4 regions of the Leclercia sp. CFBP8987 genome follow, and region 2 is predicted to be linked to each of the others. Evidence: predicted binding sites of a transcription regulator. Region 2 holds the regulator's gene; each other region holds the start of a gene.
What was found. Region 2 encodes PurR, which represses purine synthesis genes. Its sites were predicted from a motif close to CANGCAAACGTTTGCNTG; they were not measured.
Positions count from the first base shown of each region.

Region 1 (3,955 bases), 380 kb from region 2:
TATTCGCGTGCCCTATTCCTGTCGGGCGGGGATCTGCGGATGCTGTCGCATCACGCTGGTAGAAGGCGAAGTGAGTGCGCTGAAGAAATCGGCTATCGGCAGTGACGGCACAATTCTGTGCTGCAGCTGCGTACCGAAAACCTCGTTACAGCTGGAAGCCTAAACGGCCTGCTCGAGGCTGAAGGTGACCGGCTGAGGTTTCAGTCGGTCATTCATCACTTTAATCGGGTCGCCCAACTGCATGGTGCGCCCGGCAATGGTTACCGTCGGCTGCGCCAGTAAACAGAGCGCGGCATTGTCGCCCGGCTCCACCACCAGCAAATTCACCTGCTCTGCACTCTCGCTCAGGCTGACGCACGCCGCATCACCGGTGACCGGCGACCAGCGCTCACTGTGGGCAAGAAAGTGCCAGCTTTTCGGCATTTGAGGTTTGAGGAAGCGGATCGCCACCAGCGCATTGAGCACCAGCTCGGCGCGTTGTTCTTTCGACAGGTCGAGGTCACGGCATTTTTCTTCAAAGGAGAAGTAGAGTGCGGCATCATCGACGCAAAAACCGGTGTCGGCAAAGGCGTCCGGGGTTAACATCCGGCGGGCAAAACGCGAACGAAACAACATACCATTGGCCAGATCGAGCATCATGCGATCGTGCTCGTCACAGAAATACCAGCGCCAGTTATCGTCAGGTTTAATTCGCATCTGTCTCTCCCGTTCCCGAAACGTCCTGTCCTAAGAAAGTCCTTATTGCCGCTTCGCTTTTTTAACTGCAATAATCAAAGACTACAATGTCTAATAAAGCAACAGTCCGGGAATATAAAACAACCAGAGCTGGAAATAAAGCCCTGGTTGTCAGTCATGCTAAAAGATTAGATATGATTAACGATTTCTTTAATCAGCGGCGGGCCTTTGAAAATAAAGCCTGAATATATCTGCACCAGCGAAGCGCCGGCCGCCATTTTCTCGCGCGCGGCCATGACTGAATCTATACCGCCTACGCCAATAATCGGCAGGCGACCCTTTAATTCTTCTGACAGACGACGAATAATTTCGGTGCTTTTTAACTGCACCGGACGCCCGCTCAGGCCCCCCATTTCGTCGCAATATTTCATTCCCTGAACCAGAGAGCGATCGAGCGTGGTATTGGTGGCAATAACGCCATCAATATTATGACGAACTAAACTGTCGGCGACCTGCACCAGCTCTTCTACGGTCAGATCCGGAGCAATTTTAACGGCCACCGGCACATATTTATGGTGCTTCGCCTGGAGTTCATTTTGCTTATTCTTGATGGCGAGTAATAAATCGTCGAGCGCTTCACCGTATTGCAGGGTGCGCAGGCCCGGGGTGTTAGGTGAAGAGATATTCACCGCAATATACCCGGCGTAGGCGTAGACTTTTTCCATACAAATCAGGTAGTCATCTTTGCCCTGCTCGACCAGCGTATCTTTATTTTTACCGATATTAATGCCCAGAACCCCATCGAAATGGGCTTTCTTCACATTCTCAACCAGATGATCGACGCCGAGGTTATTAAAGCCCATGCGGTTGATCAGCCCTTCGGCCTCCACCAGGCGGAACAGGCGCGGCTTGTCGTTACCCGGCTGCGGACGTGGCGTGACGGTGCCAATTTCGATAGAGCCAAAGCCCATCGCACCCAGTGCATCGATGCACTCGCCGTTTTTATCCAGCCCTGCCGCCAGACCCAGTGGGTTCTTAAAGGTTAAACCCATGCAGGTGACCGGCTTCTCCGTCACTCTCTGGCGCACCAGCGCTTCAAGCGGGGTTCCCGTAATACGGCGTAACTGCTGGAATGTAAATTCATGAGCGCGCTCAGGATCGAGCTGGAAAAGGGCTTTACGAACGAAGGGGTAGTACATGAACTCTCCTGGATTCCCGGTGTGCAAACCGGGGCCGAATTATCAGCGATCGCAGCCGGAAAGGGAATTGACCTGCGGCAAAAAAAACGTCACCAGACGCAATCGTTTACTTTTCACCCCTCCTTTATTCATTTTTTTGCATTTATTCTGCGGATAAATCATTTAGTGGAATAAGTCAGCGATGCGACACTGCCAACAAATGTTATCAATGTTAGATAAAAGCAAATAATTGGTTATAAGGAGCATCTATGCGCGTCATTACGTTGGCCGGCAGTCCGCGATTTCCTTCCCGCTCCAGCGCGTTGCTGGAGTATGCCCGGGAGCAACTCACCTCTCTGGATGTCGAAGTATTCCACTGGAATCTGCATAACTTTGCTCCGGAAGATCTTCTCTATGCCCGCTTCGACAGTCCGGCGCTGAAAACCCTCAATGAGCAGCTTAAAGACGCCGACGGGCTGATCGTCGCCACGCCGGTGTATAAGGCCTCGTTTTCCGGTGCCCTGAAAACCCTGCTCGATCTGCTGCCGGAGCGCGCGCTGGAGAACAAAATCGTATTGCCGCTGGCGACCGGCGGCACCGTCGCTCACCTGCTGGCGGTGGATTACGCCCTGAAGCCGGTGCTCAGCGCCCTGAAGGCCCAGGAGATCCTGCACGGCGTGTTTGCCGACGACTCGCAGGTGATTGACTATCAGCACAAGCCGCACTTTACCCCTAACCTGCAAACCCGCCTCGACAGCGCCCTGGAGACCTTCTGGCAGGCGCTGCATCGACGCGACGTTCAGGTTCCTGCCTTTGGTCTTCAGAAAGGAGTCGCCCATGTTTAAATCCCTTGCACGCCTGAGCCTGGCCGGTCTGGTGGCCCTCTCCGGCCTGGCGCATGCCGCCGATCCTGTCCCCGAGAGCCTGCGTATTGGCTACCAGAAAGGCAGCGTCAGCATGGTGCTGGCGAAAAGCCATCAGTTGCTCGAAAAACGCTACCCGGACACCAAATTCTCCTGGGTAGAGTTCCCGGCAGGCCCGCAGATGCTGGAGGCGCTGAACGTCGGCAGTATCGATCTCGGCAGCACCGGCGATATTCCGCCTATCTTCGCCCAGGCCGCCGGGGCAGACCTGGTTTACGTCGGCGTGGAGCCGCCTAAACCGAAAGCCGAAGTGATTCTGGTCCCTGAAAACAGCCCGATTAAAACCGTGGCGGATCTCAAAGGCCATAAGGTGGCTTTCCAGAAAGGGTCCAGCTCCCACAATCTGCTATTGCGCGCCCTACAGCAGGCGGGTCTGACTTTTAAAGATATTCAGCCAGTTTATCTTTCCCCGGCAGATGCCCGCGCCGCCTTCCAGCAAAACAACGTCGATGCCTGGGCAATCTGGGACCCCTACTACTCCGCGGCCCTGCTGCAGGGTGGCGTGAAGGTGCTGAAAGACGGTGAAAGCCTGAAACAGACCGGCTCCTTCTACCTGGCGGCCCGCCCTTATGCAGAGAAAAACGGTGAATTCGTTCAGGGCGTACTGAATACCTTTAGCGAGGCGGATGCCCTTACCCAGAGTCAGCGTCAGGCCAGTATCGCCCTGCTGGCTAAAACGATGGGTCTTCCGGAGCCGGTCATTGCCACCTACCTTGACCATCGCCCGCCTACCGTCATCAAACCGGTTGATGCCCATACCGCCGTGTTACAGCAGCAAACCGCTGATCTCTTCTATGACAACCGCCTGGTGCCGAAAAAAATCGATATTCGCGACCGTATCTGGCATCCCACAGCGCAAAAAGGAGCTAAATCATGAGTCTGAATCTGTTCTGGTTTTTACCTACCCACGGTGATGGACACTATCTGGGCACCGACGAGGGCGCCCGCCCGGTGGATCACGCTTATCTCCAGCAGATTGCCCAGGCCGCCGATCGAATTGGCTTTACCGGGGTACTGATCCCGACCGGACGCTCCTGCGAAGATGCATGGCTGGTCGCGGCGTCGATGATCCCGGTGACCCAGCGCCTGAAGTTCCTCGTGGCCCTGCGCCCGAGCGTGACTTCTCCGACAGTGGCCGCCCGCCAGGCCGCGACCCTTGACCGTCTGTCGAACGGACGC
Region 1 is NZ_CM188255.1:1,641,426-1,645,380, reverse strand. Features, by position in the region: gene SOM40_RS07730 (YcbX family protein) at 1-163, shown strand, start outside; gene zapC (cell division protein ZapC) at 160-696, opposite strand; gene pyrD (quinone-dependent dihydroorotate dehydrogenase) at 864-1,874, opposite strand; gene ssuE (NADPH-dependent FMN reductase) at 2,123-2,698, shown strand; gene SOM40_RS07710 (sulfonate ABC transporter substrate-binding protein) at 2,691-3,653, shown strand; gene ssuD (FMNH2-dependent alkanesulfonate monooxygenase) at 3,650-3,955, shown strand, end outside.
Region 1: pyrD (quinone-dependent dihydroorotate dehydrogenase) is a predicted target of PurR. The motif match lies at 1,970-1,987, and genes of this name have one in related genera.

Region 2 (3,955 bases):
CCAGACTACCATCGCCACGGCCGCGCCCACTTCACTACGCGCCAGCCACGGAATAGCCAGCATGATCACGATCAGCAGGAGTAAAAAGCCTTTCAGGGTGCCGCTCACAGACTTGTCCGCCAGTTTGCCGCCAAGATAGTTGCCGATGGAGAAACCAACGCCAATCAGCACCAGCATGGCGGTGATAAAGGCCGGCGTCGCCTGGTTGATATCATGCAGCACCGGGGCAATGTAGGTGTAGAGCGTAAACATCGCGCCAGCCCCGAGCACGGTGGTCAGCAACGCAGATAACACCTGCGGACGCAGCAGGACCGCCAGCTCTTTGCGCACCTCCGGCTTTTCACCCGCCCCGCCCGCTGGCAGGGAGAAGAACAGCGCGATTATTGAGACCACGCCCAGCAGCGCGGTGGCCAGGAAAGACATGCGCCAGCCAATCACTTCACCCATCCAGGTTGCGGCCGGCACGCCGCCGATATTGGCGATGGTCAGGCCCATAAACATGGTGGCGACGGCGCTGGCCTGCTTGTGCTTCGGCACTACGCTGGCAGCGACCACCGACCCGAGGCCAAAGAAGGCGCCGTGGTTCAGGCTGGTCAGAATTCGGGACAGCATCAGGGTGGTGTAATCCGGGGAGAGCGCCGACAGCACGTTACCGACGGTAAAGATCGCCATCAGGAAGATCAGCGCGTTACGGCGACCGCGATGGGACAGCAGCAGGGTCATCAGCGGCGCACCCACCATCACGCCGATGGCGTAGGCGCTGATCAGCATGCCCGCAGCGGGAATTGAGACATCCACGCCCCGGGCGATAACCGGCAGCAGGCCCATCGGGGAAAATTCGGTTGTGCCGATACCAAAGGCGCCAATGGCCAGGGCCAGCAGCGGAAAATTGATTCTCATACTTCAACTCCAGACACCGTGTCGTCAGGCGACACAGAACAATGAAGGCGAAAGCATGACACCAATCACAAAAAATGAGAAGTTAACAATTTGGCAAAAGATTTTTGCCGGGCGCGTAACAATCAGCGCAGGAACGAGGGAGAGCGGAACTCTCCCGCATCAATCAGTGCAGTGCCGCAGTCAGACCGCTGGCAACAATCAGACTCAGAACAATAATGGTGGTAATCAGCGAAAACTTAAGATCGGTACTCATCAATTTTTCTCCTTTTAATCACCCTATGAAGAGTGAGCCTGCTCATTTTTACACAGTTCCGGGTAAAAATCTTGCTGGATTTAGATTGATATCGGTTTTTGCTCTTCCCCTTTTGGCCAAGATAAGACAAAATTCCACGCTAAATTTATTAGCGTACCGGCCATTGACCCCCTCCTGACGTCCTGTGTCGTTTTCCCGGCGTACCGCAATTCAAATTGCGCAATTAGGGCGAGTGAAGGCAAACGTTTACCTATTGGTTTTTCAGGAGCTTAGATATGGTCTGGAGTGACATCTGATGGCAACAATTAAAGACGTGGCGAAACGCGCAAACGTTTCCACTACAACCGTATCACATGTTATTAACAAAACCCGCTTTGTCGCGGAAGAGACCCGTAACAACGTCTGGGCGGCCATTAAAGAGCTGCACTACTCTCCCAGCGCCGTAGCCCGCAGTCTGAAGGTTAATCACACCAAATCGATCGGCCTGCTGGCGACCAGCAGCGAAGCGCCCTATTTTGCGGAAATTATTGAAGCAGTTGAGAAGAACTGCTTCCAGAAGGGCTACACCCTGATCCTCGGCAACGCCTGGAACAGCCAGGAAAAACAGCGCGCCTATCTGTCGATGATGGCGCAGAAGCGCGTCGACGGCCTGATGGTGATGTGTTCCGAATACCCGGAATCCTTGCTGTCGATGCTGGAAGAGTATCGCAATATTCCGATGGTGGTGATGGACTGGGGCGAAGCGAAGGCCGACTTTACCGACTCGGTGATCGATAACGCCTTTGAGGGCGGCTACATGGCCGGACGTTATCTGATTGAACGCGGTCACCGCGAAATCGGCGTGATCCCGGGAGCGCTGGAGCGCAACACCGGTGCCGGACGTCTGGCGGGCTTTATGAAAGCGATGGAAGAGGCCTTAATCACGGTCCCGGAAAACTGGATCGTGCAGGGCGACTTTGAACCGGAGTCTGGCTACCGCGCCATGCAGCAGATCCTCTCCCAGAGTCCGCGCCCGACCGCCATCTTCTGTGGCGGAGACATTATGGCAATGGGTGCGCTCTGTGCTGCCGATGAGATGGGCCTGCGCGTTCCGCAGGACGTTTCGCTGATCGGGTATGATAACGTGCGCAACGCCCGCTTCTTTACCCCGGCGCTGACCACCATCCACCAGCCAAAAGATTCGCTGGGGGAGACCGCCTTCAACATGCTGCTGGACCGTATCGTCAATAAGCGCGAAGAGTCCCAGTCAATTGAGGTGCATCCGCGCCTGATCGAACGCCGTTCCGTGGCGGATGGTCCGTTCCGCGACTACCGCCGTTAATCCTCTCCGGGAGCCAGCACCTCTGGCTCCCGCAGCCACTCCCGGTTCATCGTTTCACTGTCTCCCAGATAATCCAGCAGCCAGGCCAGGGCCGGTGACATATCGTTTTGTTGCCAGGTCAGGCAGCAGGCCGCATCCGGGAAGGGATTTTCCAGCGTCAGCTCGACCCACTTCCCGCTGTCGATCCACGGCCGGGCAAAATGCACCGGCACCATCCCCACGCACAGACCAGCCGAGAGGCAGGTGGCGGACGATTCCCAGTCCGGAGTGACGATCCGCCGCTGGTTATCCAGCAGCCAGGTGATGCGTTTCGGCAGCGAGCGGGAGGTGTCCTCGCGCACCAGCGAGGGCCAGTTGCGCAGGGTATCATCGCTGAGCGGTCCTTCCATGGCGGCCAGCGGATGATGGTTGGCCACCACGCAGATCCAGCTCAGGGTGCCCATATCACGAAACGCATAGCGCCCCCCGACCGGGATCGCCTGGGTGGCGCCGATCGCCATCTCCACCCTGCCGTCCGCCAGCGCATCCCAGACGCCGTTGAAGACCTCCTGCGAGACCCGCAGCTCGACGTCGGAAAAGTGGCGGTAAAAATCGACAATCATCTGCCGGGTGCGCTCGGGGCGCACGATATTATCCACCGCAATGGAGATATGGCTCCGCCAGCCGTTGGCGATCTGCTGGCACTGTTCGCGGGTGATCTGCATTTTTTTGATAACAGACCGCCCCTCTTTGAGAAACCACGTCCCGGCAGGCGTGAGTTCCACATCCCGGTGACGCCGCTCAAACAGCGGTACCGCCAGCCACTCCTCCAGCTGACGCACGGTGTAGCTGATGGCGGACGGGACGCGATGCAGCTCCTGCGCTGCTCCGCTGAAGCTGCCGTTACGCGCTACAGCATCCACCACTTCAAGAGAATATTCTGACCACATTTTCTGCCTGCAAAATTTTTGAATGCAACCGCCAAATATTAGCGTTTCACAAGCGGGTTTGCACTCCCTACACTCAGCGGCTACCCAAACCTGCGCCCAAACGGAGTAATAAAATAATGACACCCGGGAAAGGATTTTTAGTCTGGCTCGGCGGCTTAAGCGTGCTGGGCTTTCTCGCCACCGATATGTACCTGCCTGCCTTCGCCATCATGCAGGAAGATCTGCAGACCCCAGCGGCGGCCATCAGCGCCAGCCTGAGCCTGTTCCTGGCGGGCTTTGCCTTTGCTCAGCTGCTGTGGGGACCGATGTCCGACCGCTTCGGCCGTAAGCCGGTTTTACTGGCGGGCTTAGCCATTTTCGCTCTCGGCTGCCTCGGTATGCTGTGGGTTCGCGATGCCACCTGGCTGCTGGTGCTGCGCTTCATCCAGGCGGTGGGGGTTTGTGCCGCAGCGGTCACATGGCAGGCGCTGGTGACCGACTACTACCCGGCCTCGCGCACTAACCGTATTTTTGCCACCATCATGCCGCTGGTCGGACTCTCTCCGGCGCTGG
Region 2 is NZ_CM188255.1:2,023,350-2,027,304, reverse strand. Features, by position in the region: gene SOM40_RS09720 (MFS transporter) at 1-900, opposite strand, end outside; gene cydH (cytochrome bd-I oxidase subunit CydH) at 1,064-1,153, opposite strand; gene purR (HTH-type transcriptional repressor PurR) at 1,449-2,474, shown strand; gene punR (DNA-binding transcriptional activator PunR) at 2,471-3,403, opposite strand; gene punC (purine nucleoside transporter PunC) at 3,520-3,955, shown strand, end outside.

Region 3 (3,955 bases), 880 kb from region 2:
GTGTGGGTGAAAACGGCATATTCTACACGCAAAATCATTTAAGTTGCATCAAGGCGGCAAGCGAAGAAATCCCCGGGAGCATAGATAACTATGTGACCGGGGTTTCTGAACGCAGCCAACGATGAGGCAGCTTAAAGGATGAGGCGTGTACCCGTAATTCAAACGCGAAGCAGCACACAATGCAAGGTGATCGCGCCGTGAGGTTATGCTATAACAAGCGCTTATTGTGGCCCCCCGCGGGGTCGAAGCACCACTATAAACGGAACAGGATGCAAAAATGGTTACTTTCCACACTAATCATGGCGATATCGTAATCAAGACCTTTGATGACAAAGCGCCTGAAACAGTTAAAAACTTCCTGGACTACTGCCGCGAAGGTTTCTACAACAACACCATTTTCCACCGTGTTATTAACGGTTTCATGATTCAGGGCGGCGGTTTTGAGCCTGGCATGAACCAGAAAGAGACCAAAGCGGCGATCAAAAACGAAGCCAACAACGGTCTGAAAAACACCCGTGGTACGCTGGCAATGGCCCGTACTCAGGCTCCGCACTCTGCAACCGCGCAGTTCTTCATCAACGTGGCAGACAACGACTTCCTGAACTTCTCCGGCGAAAGCCTGCAGGGTTGGGGCTACTGCGTGTTCGCAGAAGTGGTTGAAGGCATGGACGTTGTTGAGAAGATCAAAGGCGTTTCTACCGGCCGCAGCGGTATGCACCAGGACGTTCCAAAAGAAGACGTAGTGATCACAAGCGTGACCGTCAGCGAATAATTCGTGGCGACACTCTTTATTGCAGATCTGCATCTGCAAACAGAAGAACCGGCGATCACCGCCGGTTTTCTGCGTTTTTTACAGGGTGAAGCCCGGCATGCCGATGCGCTTTACATCCTCGGGGATCTGTTCGAAGCCTGGATTGGCGACGACGATCCCAACCCGCTGCACCGCGAGATAGCAAGTGCGCTTAAAACGCTGGTTGATTCCGGCGTCCCCTGCTTCTTTATCCACGGCAACCGCGACTTTCTGATCGGCAAGCGTTTTGCCCGTGAAAGCGGCATGACCCTGCTGGCGGAAGAGACCGTCCTCGACCTGTATGGCCGCCGCGTGCTGATTATGCATGGCGACACCCTCTGCACCGACGATACCGGCTATCTGGCTTTTCGCGCTAAAGTGCATACCCCCTGGATCCAGACCCTGTTTCTCGCCCTGCCGCTGTTTATCCGCAGCCGCATTGCGGCGAAGATGCGCGCCGGCAGTAAAGCCGCCAACAGCAGTAAATCGATGACCATCATGGACGTCAATCCGCAGGCGGTCGTCAGCGTGATGGAGAAACATCAGGTGCAGTGGCTGATCCACGGCCATACCCATCGCCCGGACGTGCACGATCTGACCGTCAACGGCGAGCCCGCTCACCGCGTGGTGTTAGGGGCCTGGCACACCGAAGGCTCGATGATCAAGGTCACGCCCGAAGGCGTGGAACTGATCGCTTTCCCATTCTGAATTCCCCCGCCCGAAAATCATTCAATTTTTTTGAATAGTATCGGCAAATTGTTTTGATTTTAATCACACTCTGGTCGGCCTATGATTACTCACATCAGGGCAACAACGCCCTACCCCAAACAAAATCATTTAAGGAATACGACCATGAAATCCATCAAAACTTTCGTTGCAGTTGCCGCGCTTTCTCTGATCTCTTTCGGTTCTTTCGCTCAGAGCGTCAGCGCTACCGCCTCTACCCTGGACCGTGCCGAAGCGCAAATTGCCGCCCAGGCCGCTAAAGAAGGCGCCGCGTACAAAATCACCAGCGCCCAGTTCGACAACCGCGTGCACATGACCGCTGAACTGACTAAATAATTTAACTGATTGCCGTGCCGCCAGATAAGAGCCCAGCGACAGCGACAATACGATGAAGAAGGAAAAGAGAATGAAAAATATCAGCATCGTCAGCGCCCTGCTGCTGGCCGCTTCACTGTCATCTGGCGCAATGGCTGCAGAGCATCACGTCTCCATGCCGGAGGCCGGGTCGAATATCGACACCAGGTTCCAGCAGAATCATATTGATGTGAACCATGCCTTCGACAAAGAGAACCTGACCGCAGGCAATCTCCTGTAACGATAGCGTAAGCCTCCTGTGAAAAGACCGCCGAAAGGCGGTTTTTTTGTTCCTGCAACAGACGGACGTTGGCAGAAGTTTTAGCCGCGCAACCGTTTTCCTTGCCTAGCTATCGTGCTATTCTCTGTCACCTCAAAAGCCGAGAATTGAGCACCACAGGAGTTTTAAGACGCATGTCTTCCAGCAATAATCCGGCGCGTGTCGCCATCGTGATGGGGTCCAAAAGCGACTGGGCTACCATGCAGTTCGCCGCCGAAATCTTTGACATCCTGAACGTTCCTCACCACGTTGAAGTGGTCTCCGCACACCGCACCCCCGATAAACTGTTCAGCTTCGCCGAAGGCGCAGAAGAGAACGGTTATCAGGTGATTATTGCCGGTGCCGGCGGGGCTGCGCATCTGCCCGGCATGATTGCCGCCAAAACCCTGGTGCCGGTGCTCGGCGTCCCGGTACAAAGTGCTGCCCTGAGCGGCGTCGATAGCCTCTACTCCATCGTGCAGATGCCGCGCGGCATTCCGGTGGGGACGCTGGCGATTGGTAAAGCCGGTGCCGCTAACGCTGCTCTGCTTGCCGCACAGATCCTCGCCACTCATGATAAAGAACTGCATCAGCGCCTGGTCGCATGGCGTACCGCCCAGACCGACGAGGTACTGGAGAACCCGGACCCGCGAGGTGCGGCATGAAACAGGTGTGCGTCCTCGGTAACGGTCAGTTAGGCCGCATGCTGCGTCAGGCCGGTGAACCGCTGGGGATCGCCGTCTGGCCGGTCGGGCTGGACGATGAACCCGAAGCCGTGCCCTTCCAGCAGAGCGTGATCACCGCAGAGATTGAGCGCTGGCCGGAAACTGCCCTCACCCGTGAACTGGCTCGCCATAACGCCTTCGTTAACCGCGACGTCTTCCCGATCATTGCCGACCGTCTGACGCAAAAGCAGCTGTTCGACGATCTGCACCTTGCCACCGCGCCGTGGCAGTTGCTGACGGATAAAAACCAGTGGTCCGGCGTGTTTGCCACCCTGGGCGAGCTGGCAATCGTCAAGCGCCGCGTCGGCGGCTACGACGGACGCGGCCAGTGGCGTCTGCGCGACGGTGAAACCGACCAGTTGCCGGATGAGTGCTACGGGGAGTGCATCGTTGAGCAGGGGATTAACTTCAGCGGCGAAGTGTCGCTGGTGGGTGCCCGCGGCCACGACGGCAGCACCGTCTTTTATCCCCTGACCCACAACCTGCATCAGGACGGCATTCTGCGCACCAGCGTGGTCTTCCCGCAGGCCAATGCGGCTCAGCAGGCGCAGGCCGAAAGTATGCTCTCGGCGATTATGCAGGAGCTGGGCTACGTCGGCGTAATGGCGATGGAGTGCTTTGTCACCCCGGATGGCCTGCTGATCAACGAGCTGGCCCCGCGCGTGCATAACAGCGGCCACTGGACGCAAAACGGTGCCTCCATCAGCCAGTTTGAGCTGCACCTGCGCGCCATTACCAGGTTGCCGCTGCCGCAGCCGGTGGTCAACAGCCCGTCAGTGATGATCAACCTGATCGGTACCGATCTGAACTACGACTGGCTGAATCTGCCCCTGGTGCATCTGCACTGGTATGACAAAGAGGTTCGTCCAGGGCGTAAAGTCGGCCACCTCAACCTGAACGACAGCGATATTTCTCGCCTGAGCGCAACGCTCGACGCCATTGTGCCTCTACTGCCGCCGGAGTACGCCAGCGGTATCGCCTGGGCGCAGTCCACGCTGAGTTAAGCCCCACCGCCGGGGAGTTGCTATTCCCCTTCCCCGGCGTAAAATCCTGCCCATCGCTGTTTTGAGGGATCCTTATGAACGATGGGACGGACTACCG
Region 3 is NZ_CM188255.1:1,146,975-1,150,929, reverse strand. Features, by position in the region: gene ppiB (peptidylprolyl isomerase B) at 278-772, shown strand; gene lpxH (UDP-2,3-diacylglucosamine diphosphatase) at 776-1,498, shown strand; gene SOM40_RS05355 (YdgH/BhsA/McbA-like domain containing protein) at 1,643-1,852, shown strand; gene SOM40_RS05350 (hypothetical protein) at 1,923-2,111, shown strand; gene purE (5-(carboxyamino)imidazole ribonucleotide mutase) at 2,285-2,794, shown strand; gene purK (5-(carboxyamino)imidazole ribonucleotide synthase) at 2,791-3,858, shown strand; gene mnmH (tRNA 2-selenouridine(34) synthase MnmH) at 3,933-3,955, shown strand, end outside.
Region 3: purE (5-(carboxyamino)imidazole ribonucleotide mutase) is a predicted target of PurR. The motif match lies at 2,197-2,214, and genes of this name have one in related genera.

Region 4 (3,955 bases), 1.4 Mb from region 2:
GACTTGAGCGCGTCAGCCAGGTAGCGGCGCGCCTTGACGTTCTGAAACCGGCTCCTTTTGTCTTCACGGTGGCAGGCACCAACGGCAAGGGCACCACCTGCCGCACGCTGGAATCCATGCTGATGGCGGCGGGCTACAAAGTGGGTGTCTACAGTTCGCCCCATCTGGTGCGCTACACCGAGCGTGTGCGGGTACAGAACACCGAACTCGCTGAATCAGCCCATACCGCCTCGTTCGCAGAGATCGAAGCCGCGCGTGGCGACACGTCGCTGACCTATTTCGAATACGGCACGCTGTCGGCGCTGTGGCTGTTTAAGCAGGCCCAGCTGGACGTGGTGATCCTCGAGGTCGGGTTAGGCGGGCGGCTGGACGCCACTAACATCGTGGATCCGGACGTGGCGGTGGTTACCAGCATCGCGCTGGATCATACCGACTGGCTGGGGCCCGATCGCGAAAGCATTGGCCGTGAGAAAGCCGGTATTTTCCGCGCCGGTAAACCGGCGATTGTCGGCGAGCCCGATATGCCGCACACCATCGCTGATGTGGCCCGGGAGAAGGGTGCGCTGTTGCAGCGTCGTGACGTCGACTGGCGCTACAGCGTGACGGAGAGTGGCTGGCGCTTTGAAGATGCCAGAGGCGCGCTGGACAACCTGCCGCTGCCGCAGGTGCCGCAGCCGAACGCCGCCACGGCACTGGCCGCCCTGCGCGCCAGCGGTCTGACGGTGAACGAGCAGGCCATTCGCGACGGCATTCAGCAGGCTATCCTTGCCGGACGTTTCCAGATTGTCAGCGACTCACCGCGTCTGATTCTGGATGTGGCGCATAACCCCCATGCCGCGGCTTACCTCGCCGGACGTCTCAAATCATTGCCAAAAACCGGGCGCGTACTGGCGGTTATCGGTATGCTTCATGATAAAGATATTGGCGGCACGCTGGCCTGCATGGAGACTGTGGTCGATAGCTGGTATTGTGCACCTCTGGAAGGCCCACGCGGGGCGACGGCTGAACAGCTGATGGAACATCTCGGCGAGGGCCAGAGTTTTGCCAGCGTCGAGCTGGCATGGCGTGCGGCGATGGCGGATGCCAGACCAGAAGATACCGTGCTGGTGTGTGGATCTTTCCACACGGTGGCACATGTCATGGACGTAATGGATGCGGGGAGAACCGGTGGCAAGTAAGTTTCAGAACCGTTTAGCAGGCACCATTGTGCTGGTGGCGCTGGGAGTGATTATTCTCCCCGGGCTGCTTGATGGACAGAAAAAACATTATCAGGATGAGTTTGCAGCGATCCCGCTGGTGCCGAAACCTGGCGACCGGGATGAGCCGGATATGCTGCCGGCGGCGACGCAGGCGTTACCTGCTCAACCGCCTGAAGGCGCGGCTGAAGAGGTGCAGGCGGGCGATGCCGCGGCACCGTCCTTAGACCCTACGCGTCTCGCGACCGGGAATAACAACGAACTGGATCCGGCGCCGGTGGAGCAGTATGCGCCAAAACCGGTGCAAAAACCAAAACCGGTTGAGAAGCCGAAACCGCAGCGCGATAACACCAGCCAGCAGCTGGCAGCGGCGACGGAAACACCTCCGGCCAAACCGGCGGCAGAAGAGAAACCTGCGCCAACCGGTAAAGCCTATGTCGTGCAGCTCGGCGCGTTGAAAAATGCCGACAAGGTCAACGAGGTGGTGGCTAAACTCCGTGGCGCGGGGTATCGCGTTTACACTTCACCTACGACGCCGGTACAGGGTAAAATCACCCGTATTCTCGTCGGCCCGGATGCATCGAGAGATAAGCTGAAGGGGTCGCTTGGCGAGTTGAATCAACTCTCCGGTCTGAGCGGCGTAGTGATGAACTACAGCGTGAACTGAGTTTTTCGCTGACTAAAAAACAGGCGCAGCAGATTGCCTGAGAAGGTAACCCGCCTGGGGCGCTGAATATTTTTTCAGCGCTTTTTTTATTTACGCGCGGGAAGGAAATCCCTACGCAAACGTTTTCTTTTTCTGTTAGAATTCGCCCCGAACTGGATGACAGGGCGTTTAATCGTGGGACGTATATGGTCTGGATTGATTACGCCATCATTGCGGTGATAGGTTTTTCCTGTCTGGTTAGCCTGATCCGTGGCTTTGTTCGTGAAGCGTTATCGCTGGTAACCTGGGGCTGTGCCTTCTTTGTTGCCAGTCATTACTACACTTACCTGTCTGTCTGGTTCACGGGCTTTGAAGATGAACTGGTCCGAAACGGAATCGCCATCGCGGTGCTGTTTATCGCGACGCTGATTGTAGGCGCCATTGTTAACTTCGTGATTGGCCAGCTGGTTGAGAAAACCGGTTTGTCAGGAACGGACAGGGTGCTCGGGATCTGTTTCGGTGCATTGCGAGGAGCGTTGATTGTAGCCGCGATACTGTTCTTCCTTGATACCTTTACCGGGTTTTCAAAAAGTGAAGACTGGCAGAAGTCGCAGCTGATCCCGCAGTTCAGCTTCATCATCAGATTGTTCTTCGACTATCTGCAAAGCTCGTCGAGTTTTTTGCCCAGGGCATAAACCCTGAGATGTGGCTTAACGAGGAAATGACGAATGTGCGGTATTGTCGGTATCGCCGGTTTCATGCCGGTAAACCAGTCTATTTATGACGCATTATCGGTGCTTCAGCACCGTGGGCAGGATGCTGCGGGTATCATCACCATTGATGCACACAACTGCTTCCGTTTACGTAAGGCCAACGGCCTGGTAAACGATGTGTTTGAAGCCCGCCATATGCAGCGTCTGCAGGGTAACATGGGTATTGGTCACGTTCGTTACCCTACCGCAGGCAGTTCCAGCGCCTCTGAAGCGCAGCCTTTCTACGTTAACTCTCCGTATGGCATCACGCTTGCCCACAATGGCAACCTGACCAATGCCCACGAGCTGCGTAAAAAGCTGTTTGAAGAGAAGCGTCGCCACATTAACACCACTTCTGACTCTGAAATTCTGCTTAACGTCTTTGCCAGCGAACTGGATAATTTCCGTCACTATCCGCTGGAAGCCGACAACATTTTTGCTGCCGTGGCGGCGACGAATCGTCTGATTCGCGGGGCCTATGCCTGCGTGGCGATGATTATCGGCCACGGTATGGTCGCGTTCCGCGATCCGAACGGTATTCGTCCGCTGGTGCTGGGTAAACGTGATATTGGCGATGGCCGCACCGAGTATATGGTGGCCTCCGAAAGCGTGGCCCTGGACACCCTGGGCTTCGAGTTCCTGCGCGACGTTGCCCCGGGCGAAGCGGTCTACATCACTGAGAAAGGCCAGCTGTTTACCCGCCAGTGTGCGGAAAACCCGGTCACTAATCCGTGCCTGTTCGAGTACGTCTACTTTGCTCGTCCGGACTCCTTCATCGACAAGATCTCCGTCTACAGCGCCCGTGTGAATATGGGTACCAAGCTCGGGGAGAAGATTGCCCGCGAGTGGGAAGATCTGGACATCGACGTAGTTATCCCGATCCCGGAAACCTCCTGCGATATCGCGCTGGAGATGGCGCGTATCCTGGGTAAACCGTACCGTCAGGGCTTTGTGAAAAACCGCTACGTTGGCCGCACCTTCATCATGCCAGGCCAGCATCTGCGCCGTAAATCGGTACGCCGCAAGCTGAACGCTAACCGCGCTGAGTTCCGCGACAAGAACGTTCTGCTGGTGGATGATTCCATCGTGCGTGGCACCACCTCAGAGCAGATTATCGAGATGGCCCGTGAAGCAGGGGCGAAGAAGGTCTACCTGGCCTCTGCGGCACCGGAAATTCGCTTCCCGAACGTGTACGGCATCGACATGCCGACCGCCAACGAGCTGATTGCTCACGGTCGTGAAGTGGACGAGATCCGCCAGATCATCGGCGCCGATGGCCTGATTTTCCAGGATCTGAACGATCTGATCGACGCGGTGCGCGCCGAGAACCCGGATATTCAGCAGTTTGAGTGCTCGGTGTT
Region 4 is NZ_CM188255.1:3,389,364-3,393,318, reverse strand. Features, by position in the region: gene folC (bifunctional tetrahydrofolate synthase/dihydrofolate synthase) at 1-1,178, shown strand, start outside; gene dedD (cell division protein DedD) at 1,168-1,863, shown strand; gene cvpA (colicin V production protein) at 2,049-2,537, shown strand; gene purF (amidophosphoribosyltransferase) at 2,571-3,955, shown strand, end outside.
Region 4: cvpA (colicin V production protein) is a predicted target of PurR. The motif match lies at 1,976-1,993, and genes of this name have one in related genera.